Regions from separate parts of the Alteribacillus sp. HJP-4 genome, predicted to be linked through region 2. Evidence: a T-box and tRNA genes for the amino acid it is inferred to sense, from the RefSeq annotation. Region 2 holds a T-box; the other holds one or more tRNA genes.
The links. The T-box of region 2 lies ahead of serS (serine--tRNA ligase). A T-box ahead of a tRNA ligase gene usually reads a tRNA of that ligase, here a tRNA-Ser.
Positions count from the first base shown of each region.

Region 1: it has a tRNA-Ser gene. The T-box ahead of serS (serine--tRNA ligase) is inferred to sense a tRNA for this amino acid. The anticodon was not compared.

Region 1 is NZ_JBHIKY010000008.1:72,308-77,190, forward strand. Features, by position in the region: gene ACE4RR_RS09440 (MFS transporter) at 1-1,102, opposite strand, end outside; gene ACE4RR_RS09445 (superoxide dismutase) at 1,217-1,828, opposite strand; tRNA gene ACE4RR_RS09450 (tRNA-Ser) at 2,078-2,170, opposite strand; tRNA gene ACE4RR_RS09455 (tRNA-Ile) at 2,225-2,301, opposite strand; tRNA gene ACE4RR_RS09460 (tRNA-His) at 2,353-2,428, opposite strand; tRNA gene ACE4RR_RS09465 (tRNA-Met) at 2,442-2,518, opposite strand; tRNA gene ACE4RR_RS09470 (tRNA-Asn) at 2,520-2,594, opposite strand; gene ACE4RR_RS09475 (DUF456 family protein) at 2,694-3,179, opposite strand; gene ACE4RR_RS09480 (Na/Pi cotransporter family protein) at 3,311-4,883, opposite strand, start outside.
Region 2 is NZ_JBHIKY010000022.1:36,847-41,729, forward strand. Features, by position in the region: gene ACE4RR_RS16855 (D-alanyl-D-alanine carboxypeptidase family protein) at 1-1,163, shown strand, start outside; gene pdxS (pyridoxal 5'-phosphate synthase lyase subunit PdxS) at 1,320-2,204, shown strand; gene pdxT (pyridoxal 5'-phosphate synthase glutaminase subunit PdxT) at 2,246-2,851, shown strand; T-box leader at 2,855-3,071, shown strand; gene serS (serine--tRNA ligase) at 3,219-4,502, shown strand; gene ACE4RR_RS16875 (Lrp/AsnC family transcriptional regulator) at 4,831-4,883, shown strand, end outside.

The DNA.
Region 1 (4,883 bases), on a different contig from region 2:
GAAGCACTATCGAAGTAATTCTACCGGCATTCAAAAACCATTCTCTGATAATAAGATACTCGATCCTCCGGGAAGCAGCTCTTCTCGCTTTTCCTAAAACATCAAAAGTCATGGAAATATACGGAACGAGCAAAAGTGGATAAGCGATAGAGATAATTACTCCATAAAGCATGAGCCATTTAAACTTTAATTCAAATACAATTAAAAATACTGCCAGGGTAAGAGCCACTCCTCCATATAAAATAGCTTTCTTACGATACGTTATTTTTAAAAATCGGCTTACTACATAATAACCAGCAAAGGAAACTGCTGAAGTGATAAAACCGTAAGTGCCGAGTGCAAGTTCGCTGTTTGTCGATAAATAAACCCACAGCACAATAATAAATACAAAGATACCCTCTCTTATTCCTTGAGAAAAATGAGCAAATAATATATTTCTCCAGTTTACGTTAAATTTTATTTCTGATAGAGAATAGGCCATATTTAATGGACCTCTGGCTGGTCGATGTTTCATTTTGAAGGTTAAAAATACAGCCAGCATAAATAAAGCAAATGAAACAAAAAAAATAAACTGATATCCAGTCGTTTCAGGAAACCATGTAATAAAAAGTCCGGCACTTAAAGGTCCAATCATCCCTGCAAAAGATGTGAGAAGGCCTGAAAATCCATTAAAAAAATCTCGAGTTTCCGGTTCAGTTATTTCAAAAGTTAACACATTATAACCTAGCCAGTAGAAGCCAAATCCAAGTCCAAGCAGTATTCCGAGTATAATGATATATGAATGGGCTGCACTTCCGAAGAGTAATACTGCAATATAAAAAAACGTAAGAACAAATACCCCAATGCGCAGCGCCACAATTCGATCTGCTTTCTTGGCAATATATCCCCCTGCTAAAAAGGCCAGCGGCTGGGAAATAACGGAAGCAAGCTGATAATAAGCGATAGTAGTAATCTCGCCAGATTGTTTCCAAAAATAAATGTTTACAAAAGTATTGGAGAGAGCCACTGCTATAGCGTATAAACCACCAATAACAAGCAGCAGGTTTAAATCCTTTGTAACCTCGACATCCCCTAACACCATTTTAAGTAGTTTTTCTGCCATTCGAATTCCACCGCCTTGTCTGTATTGTGCCGCAGACAAGGCAGTCTATTCATCTGAAAAATTCTTCTGAACATAAAAAAACCGCCGCAATATAAGCGGCAGTTTTTAAATTATTTATTTAGCTGCATCGTAGCGTTTTTCAACTTCATTCCAGTTAACAACATTCCAAAATGCATCAACATAATCTGGACGGCGGTTTTGGTATTTGAGATAATAAGCATGCTCCCAAACATCAAGACCAAGCAGAGGGGTCTTGCCTTCCATAATTGGAGAATCTTGATTCAGCGTATCTTGAATCTCGAGTTCGCCATTATTCAGAACCAGCCAGGACCAGCCGGAACCAAAACGACCCAATGCTGTATTTTTAAATTCATCTTTGAAGCTGTCGAAGCTTCCCCACTTGCTTGTAATCGCATCTCCAAGTGCTCCTCCAGGCTCTCCGCCGCCTTCAGGGCTGAGGAGCTTCCAGAACAAGGTATGGTTCGCATGTCCGCCGCCATTGTTTCGAACGGCTGTACGAATTTTATCAGGAATTGCGTTCAGGTCACTGATTAGTTCCTCTACATCTTTTCCTGCGAGGTCGTCATGACCTTCCAGGGCACCATTCAATTTCGTCACATAAGTGTTGTGGTGTTTTCCGTGATGAATTTTCATTGTTTCTTCGTCAATGTGTGGTTCAAGTGCATTTGGTGCGTAAGGGAGTTCAGGTAGTTGATGATTTGCCATAATAAATCTCCTCCTTAAAAGGTTAGGTATTGTTCTACTGTCTTGATGCATCCCTAAATGATAACGCAGCATTATTGTGATTTGTTTTCACAAGTCTGCCAATTTTTACGTTACCAAATTATTTAAATGTTTTCAATACATACGAAAACCGTTCCATAATGGAACGACATTAGTATATCTTCCCTAATTAAAATTTATAAAACATGAGATTTACAACTAAGTGAAAAAAAATGAAAGGAATTATATGAATGGCGGAGGAAGAGGGATTCGAACCCTCGCGAGCCGTAAAGCTCCTAACGGTTTTCGAGACCGTCCCCTTCAGCCGGGCTTGGGTATTCCTCCGTGAAAAAATGAAACAAAAAAAGAGTACAGAATGCACTCCTGGTGGAATTAAAATGGTGGACCCTGTAGGACTCGAACCTACGACCGAACGGTTATGAGCCGTTTGCTCTAACCAACTGAGCTAAGGGTCCATTTTATAATTAGTGCGCTTTGTCTCCATGGTTAAATATTATATTTAGGAATGGGGCGGCTGATGAGAATCGAACCCACGAATGCCGGAACCACAATCCGGTGCGTTAACCACTTCGCCACAACCGCCACATAAAGTAAATGGTAGCGGCGGAGGGAATCGAACCCCCGACCTCACGGGTATGAACCGTACGCTCTAGCCAGCTGAGCTACACCGCCATGGCTCCACAGGCAGGATTCGAACCTGCGACCGATCGGTTAACAGCCGATAGCTCTACCACTGAGCTACTGTGGAATATATGAATTCGTTAAATAATTTCGCAACGACATAAATGATATTATCACGTTATGTTAAGGCAGTCAATGAATGAAATTATTTTTCCTTAAAAATAATTTACAGGAGGATAAAAATGATATAAATTGCGTTGCCGATCATAATTCCACCTTTTAATATTACACTTACAACAAAGCCGGCAGCAGAACCGAACCCGACTTTCCCAAGTGTCTTCCAATCTGATTTTCCAGACAATAGCTGCCCTGCCACGGCTCCTATAACTGCTCCTGCGAGAATACCAACGACGGGAATAATAAAGGGGCCGATAATAATACCGATCAGACTACCCCAGATGGCACCTTTAGAGCCACCACTTTTTTGTATTCCGAAATAATTTGCGGCATAATCTATCACAAAAAGGAGGAGAGCAAGTACTGCCTGAAAAAACCAGAACCAGAAACTAAATGTGGAAAAGCCAACAGCAAAGCCGACAAGAAGAATAGCTGCTCCATAAAAAATCCCACCAGGAATAACTGGATAAACAACTCCGATAAGTGCAGCAGCGTAACTAATTACAGCTATAATTAATAATATCGTATCAAGCATAATATCTTCCCCCGGTTACTTGCAGCTTGACGCTATTATATATCTTACGTGAACATTTTTATAATTTCCATATCGTTTGAGAAATAAAAACTCTCTTCCCTTTATCCTAGTAAAGGAAAGAGAGGACATTTTTATTCTTCCTCGAGGACAGCTTCAGCAATATTCACTGAATGGTCACCGATTCTTTCAAGGTTGCTGATAATATCCACAAATACAATTCCGGCTGAACCTGAGCACTTTCCTTCATTTAATCTCAGAATGTGTTTCTTACGGAGCTTTCTTTCCATCTTGTCGATTTCCTCTTCCTGCTTTACAACTCCGCGTGCTTCTTCAAAGCTGTCGTTCTCAAGTGCTTTTATCGCATTATGAAGAGTGTTTACGGTTAAAGAAAACATTTCATCAAGATCATTATAAGCATCCTTCGAAAGCTTAACCTTATTGGTCAGCTGATAGTCTACAAGCTCCATCACATTTTCCATATGATCACCGACTCGTTCTATATCTCGAACCGTATCCATCAGCATCGAGTGCATTCTTGAATTTTCATCTGACAATGATCTTTCAGATATGAGAATTAAATAATCGGTAATTTTTCTATCAAGGTTGTTAATTGCTTCTTCGAATTGAACCGTTAATTCTGCATGACGTTTATGATTTGTTTTCAAGTACTGCTGAGATTCTATCAAACCTTTCTCTGCAAAATCAGCCATACGCAATGTTTCTTCCTTAGCCTGACCAAGTGCAATAGAAGGTGATCGCTGAACGAATGCAGGATCTAAATGTTTTGCTTTGTATTCTATCTCAGTATCCTGACCGGGAATTAATTTAGTTACGATTACAGCCAACAGTCCTACAAATGGCAGTTGAATAATCGTATTTGACACATTAAAAATACCATGAGCAAAGGCAATTGTCATAGGCCGGTTTAAGTTTAAAATGCCCTGCAGATTCTCAATTAAATGTGTATAAGGAATGAGTAAAAGCAATACAATGGTTGTACCAACTAAGTTGAAAATAACATGTGTCAGCGCTGCTCTTTTGGCAGCAATTGATGCGCCGAGGGCAGCAAGTACAGCTGTAATGGTGGTACCAATATTATCTCCAAATAAAACCGGAAGAGCTGCATCAAGTGTCAACGTGCCCTGGAAATACAATTCCTGCAGCAGCCCTATAGAAGCTGACGAGCTTTGTACCGCAAACGTGAATATCATACCGATAACAACCCCGAGTATTGGATTGTCACTCATGCTAATTGTCAAATCCTCAAAAGCCTGAAGTCCTTCAAGCGGTTCTACTCCATCACCCATTAAAGTAAGCCCAAAAAATAATGCCCCAAATCCAAAAACAGACTGGCCGACATTATTAATTTTTTTATTTTTAAAGAAGAATATGAGAACAGTTCCTATGAAAATAATCGGCAGTGCATACTCTTCAATCTTAATACCGATGATAAATGCCGTTACAGTTGTTCCAATGTTTGCCCCCATGATGACACCTATTGCCTGGTGAAGTGTCATAAATCCAGCATTTACGAGACCGACAGTCAATACAGTAGTTCCAGTGCTCGTTTGAAGGAGTACTGTAACTATAATACCGGCTACTACACCCATGAGCGGATTACTTGTAAATTTATCTAAAATTTCTCTAAGACGATCACCGGCGATTTTTTGAAGTCCATCCCCCATAAATTTAATGCCGAATAAA
Region 2 (4,883 bases):
GCATAGATGTCATATTACCACCGGCAAGCATGACAAAAATTATGACGGAATATATCATTCATGAAGCAATACAAAATGAAGATATTTCCTGGGAAGATGAAGTCGAAATTAGTGATAATGTGCGGAATTTGTCGCTTGAAACCAGTCTTTCAAATGTTCCTTTACGCCAGGATGAAACATATACGGTCAGAGAATTATATGAAGCACTAGCTATTTATTCAGCTAATGGCGCAACAATAGCGCTTGCTGAACATATTGCAGGAACAGAGACAGAATTTGTAGCTCTAATGAACGAAAAAGCAGAAGAGCTTGAGATGAAAGATTATGAATTTGTGAATTCCACCGGGCTGAATAACCAATCGTTAAATGGAAATCATCCGGAGGGAACAGGTGCAGATGAAGAGAACATGATGTCTGCAAGATCTACGGCAATTTTAAGCTATCATTTATTAAAGGATTTTCCTGAAATACTGGAGACCACAAGCGTAAGTGAAAAAGTATTTAAAGAAGATACAGAAGATTATATAGAAATGCAAAACTGGAACTGGATGCTTCCAGGTGGATCGAATGAATATGAAGGAGTAGACGGCTTAAAAACAGGTTTTACTGACATGGCCGGCAATGCTTTTACCGGCACGGCTGAACGCGATGATATGCGTTATATATCCGTTGTCATGAAAACAGACACACGCGAATCGAGATTTGAAGAAACAGCTAAGCTGCTCGATTACGGCTTTGACAGCCACGCGTCAGAAGAATTAGTGACAGAAGGCCAGGCCATTGACAACTACGATTCTTTTCCTGTAACAAAAGGAAAGGAAGACTCTGTTTCTGCTTCTGCAGGCGAGAGTTTATCATTACTGATTGGAGATGGAGAACAAGATTCTATCGAAACGAATGTGAAATTAAACGAAGAACTAGTGAATGAAGAGGGAGAACTTGAAGCACCTCTCAAAAAAGGAGACAAGATTGGGACCATCACTGTTTCCTCGGAGGATGAAGAATATCTGACAGAATCATTGGCTGAAGGTAACAAGGTGCCTCTCGTATTGAATGAAGATGTCGAAAAAGCTGACTGGTTCACTCTTTCTATGAGAGGAATAGGGGTATTTTTTGGAAATGTGTGGGATAATGCAGCAGGTTTTGTCAAAGGATTATTTTAAGCCCAAATTTTTGCTTGACAGGAGCTTACCATACTTTATTCACGACCAGCTAAGTGGTACAATATAACACAGAATAAAAATCTACTACGTCTGCGCAGACGTATAATGCAGCAGGCGATAAGAGATATTATGGATATTAGCAGGAGGAATGGACAGATGGCAGACAGAGGGACAGATCGAGTAAAACGCGGGATGGCTGAAATGCAAAAAGGCGGCGTCATCATGGACGTAGTCAATGGAGAGCAGGCAAAAATCGCAGAAGAAGCAGGAGCAGTTGCAGTGATGGCGCTGGAGCGTGTCCCTGCAGATATTCGTGCTGCCGGCGGGGTCGCGCGCATGGCGGATCCTTCTATCGTAGAAGAAGTGATGAATGCTGTATCTATACCGGTTATGGCAAAGGCAAGAATCGGGCATATTGTTGAAGCGCGGGTCTTAGAAGCGTTAGGAGCCGACTATATTGATGAGAGTGAAGTACTCACTCCGGCAGATGAAGTATATCATCTGGATAAAAGTCAATATACGGTACCGTTCGTATGCGGAGCCCGCGACCTTGGTGAAGCACTGCGACGTGTTGGTGAAGGCGCGTCCATGCTCCGTACAAAGGGCGAGCCCGGCACTGGAAACATCGTTGAAGCAGTGCGTCACATGAGAATGGTGCAGGCACAAATTAAAAAGGTTATCGGTATGTCCAAAGATGAGCTGATGACGGAAGCAAAAAATCTTGGAGCACCTTATGATCTGCTTCTTGATATTCAATCCAACGAAGGCCTGCCTGTAGTTAACTTTGCGGCAGGTGGAATTGCAACTCCTGCAGATGCAGCATTAATGATGCAGCTCGGTGCTGATGGTGTTTTTGTCGGCTCTGGAATATTTAAATCAAACGACCCTCAAAAATTTGCCCGTGCCATCGTAGAAGCTACGACTCACTATGAGGATTATGAGTTGATCGGGCGTTTGTCCAAAGGTCTCGGCACAGCGATGAAAGGACTGGAAATTTCCACTCTCGATCCTTCTGAAAGAATGCAGGATCGTGGCTGGTAAGCTTCCTTTCATAAGCAGCATAATGAAAAGGAGGCATTAACATGATGAAAATTGGCGTACTCGCATTACAGGGGGCGGTAAGAGAACATGTAAAAAGTCTCCAAGCTCCAGATTGTGAAGTAGTTATTGTAAAGCGCGTAGAACAGCTGAATGATTTGGACGGACTTGTCTTCCCTGGCGGGGAAAGTACCACCATGCGCCGTCTTGTAGATAAATATGGTTTTTTTGAAGCGCTGAAGGAATTTTCAGCTTCAGGTAAACCAATGTTCGGTACTTGTGCTGGTCTTATTTTAATGGCTGAGGATATAAGTGGCCAGGACCAGGGACACTTGCAGGTAATGGATATGGAAGTGGAAAGAAACGCATTCGGCCGCCAGCGGGAAAGCTTTGAAACAACCTTGCCTGTACTGGGAGTGGCTGAGGACATTGAAGCAGTTTTCATTAGGGCACCACTTATCAAAAATGTCGGAGAACGTGTAGAAATTCTGGCAGAGTATAACGGGGAAATTGTAGCTGCCCGGCAGGACAATCTGCTTGCCTGCTCGTTTCATCCAGAATTAACAACTGATATTCGCTTTCATCAATACTTTGTACAACTGGTAAGGGAATCGCTTGAATCTACTGAGCAGCCTCTTGCTGCAACTTAATAAATAAAATCATAGATGGACATTAGTAAGGCTGTTATCCGTATTACAGAGAACCGGTGGTTGGTGCGAACCGGCTTGCGGCCCAGTCTGAATCCGGTCCGGAGTGAGAAAGGGAAGCTTTTTTTAGCATAACTTTCTCCGCTTTATCCCCGTTAATGGATCCGAGGTGGCAGTAATTCTGCAAACTGGGTGGCAACGCGGGTTAACTCTCGTCCCTGAACATTTTGGGGATGAGGGTTTTTTTAATTCCTTTAAAAAAATTTTAATTTTAATAATGGATGAAAGTTAAGAACAGCTATGGTATTCGCTATTTGGTCCTGATTAAGTATTTCTTTATAAAAGTAAATGAAATGAAGGAGGAAAAACAATGCTCGATGTAAAAAAATTGCGCAGTAATTTCGACGAGGTTAAGAAAAAATTAAAAGATCGCGGGGAAAATATCAGCGAACTGGATACCTTTCAGGAAAAAGATACAAGGCGGCGTAAGCTGATTCAAGAAACAGAGGAACTAAAACAGCGCCGCAATAATGTATCACAGGAAGTAGCTCAGCTGAAGAGGGAGAAAAAGGAAGCGGATCATTTAATTCATGAGACGAAAAACGTGTCTCAAAAAATTAAAAGTCTTGACGAAGAGCTTCGCCAGGTAGATGCAGATTTACATCAGCTGTTGCTCAGCATTCCTAATATCCCGCATGAAAGCGTTCCATATGGCGCTGATGAAACGGATAATGAAGAGATAAGAAAGTGGGGTAAAATTCCTGAATTTTCCTTTGATGCAAAAGCTCACTGGGATCTCGCGTCTGATTTAAATATCATGGATTTTGAACGGGCATCAAAAGTGACAGGCAGTCGATTTGCTTTTTATAAAGGAGCGGGAGCCAGGCTTGAGCGCGCCCTGATTAATTTCATGATGGATCTTCACGAGGACGAACATGGATATGAAGGAATACTGCCCCCCTACATGGTAAATCGTGACAGCATGACAGGTACCGGACAGCTTCCAAAATTTGAAGAAGATGCATTTAAAATCCGCGAGGAGGAGTATTTTCTAATCCCGACTGCGGAAGTACCGGTAACCAACATGCACCGAGATGAAATATTAAAAGGGGAAGAGCTTCCACTGGCATACGCTGCTTACAGCGCCTGTTTTCGTTCTGAAGCGGGATCTGCCGGACGGGATACTCGCGGATTGATTCGACAGCATCAGTTTAATAAAGTAGAGCTCGTTCGTTTTGTGAAGCCGGAGAATTCCTACGAAGAACTTGAGCAATTAACGGCCCAGGCGGAAAAAGTCCTGCAGCTGCTGAAATTGCCATATCGCGTCCTAAATATGTGCAGTGGCGATCTCGGTTTTACAGCAGCCAAAAAATATGACATCGAGGTGTGGCTGCCAAGCTATGAGGATTATAAAGAAATTTCTTCCTGCAGTAATTTTGAAGACTTTCAGGCAAGGCGTGCCAATATTCGCTTTAAACGAGACCAGAAATCCAAAACAGAATTCGTGCACACGTTGAACGGCTCCGGCCTTGCGGTAGGAAGAACCGTCGCTGCTATTATGGAAAACTATCAGCAGGAGGATGGAAGCATTGCTGTTCCAGAAGTTCTACAGGAATATATGGGCAGAAAAAAAAGAATTACTTCAAAAAAATAATACAAATTTCAAAAACAGGGAATTTTCCAGATGGAAAGTCCTTGTTTTTTTGAAAAAAATGAAAAAAACATTGAATTGTAAACGCTTTCAGTATATCATTCAAAATGAACAGGTATTCATGTTGTTCTACCAAAGTGAGAAAAAATGTCATAAAAAATAGAAAAATATGAAAACGAATATTGCAATAATTAAATCTATTACTTATAATAATCTTAAATAACGTTAAAAATTTTACGAAATTTACAATGGATTTCGTTAAACATTAATACTTTCGTAACTATTAAAGGGATTCGGAAGAGACTAGAAAAATGGAAATGATGTGAGCTCAATGGATCATCTAGACAAAACCGATTTGTTGATTCTTGGTTACCTTCAGGAAAA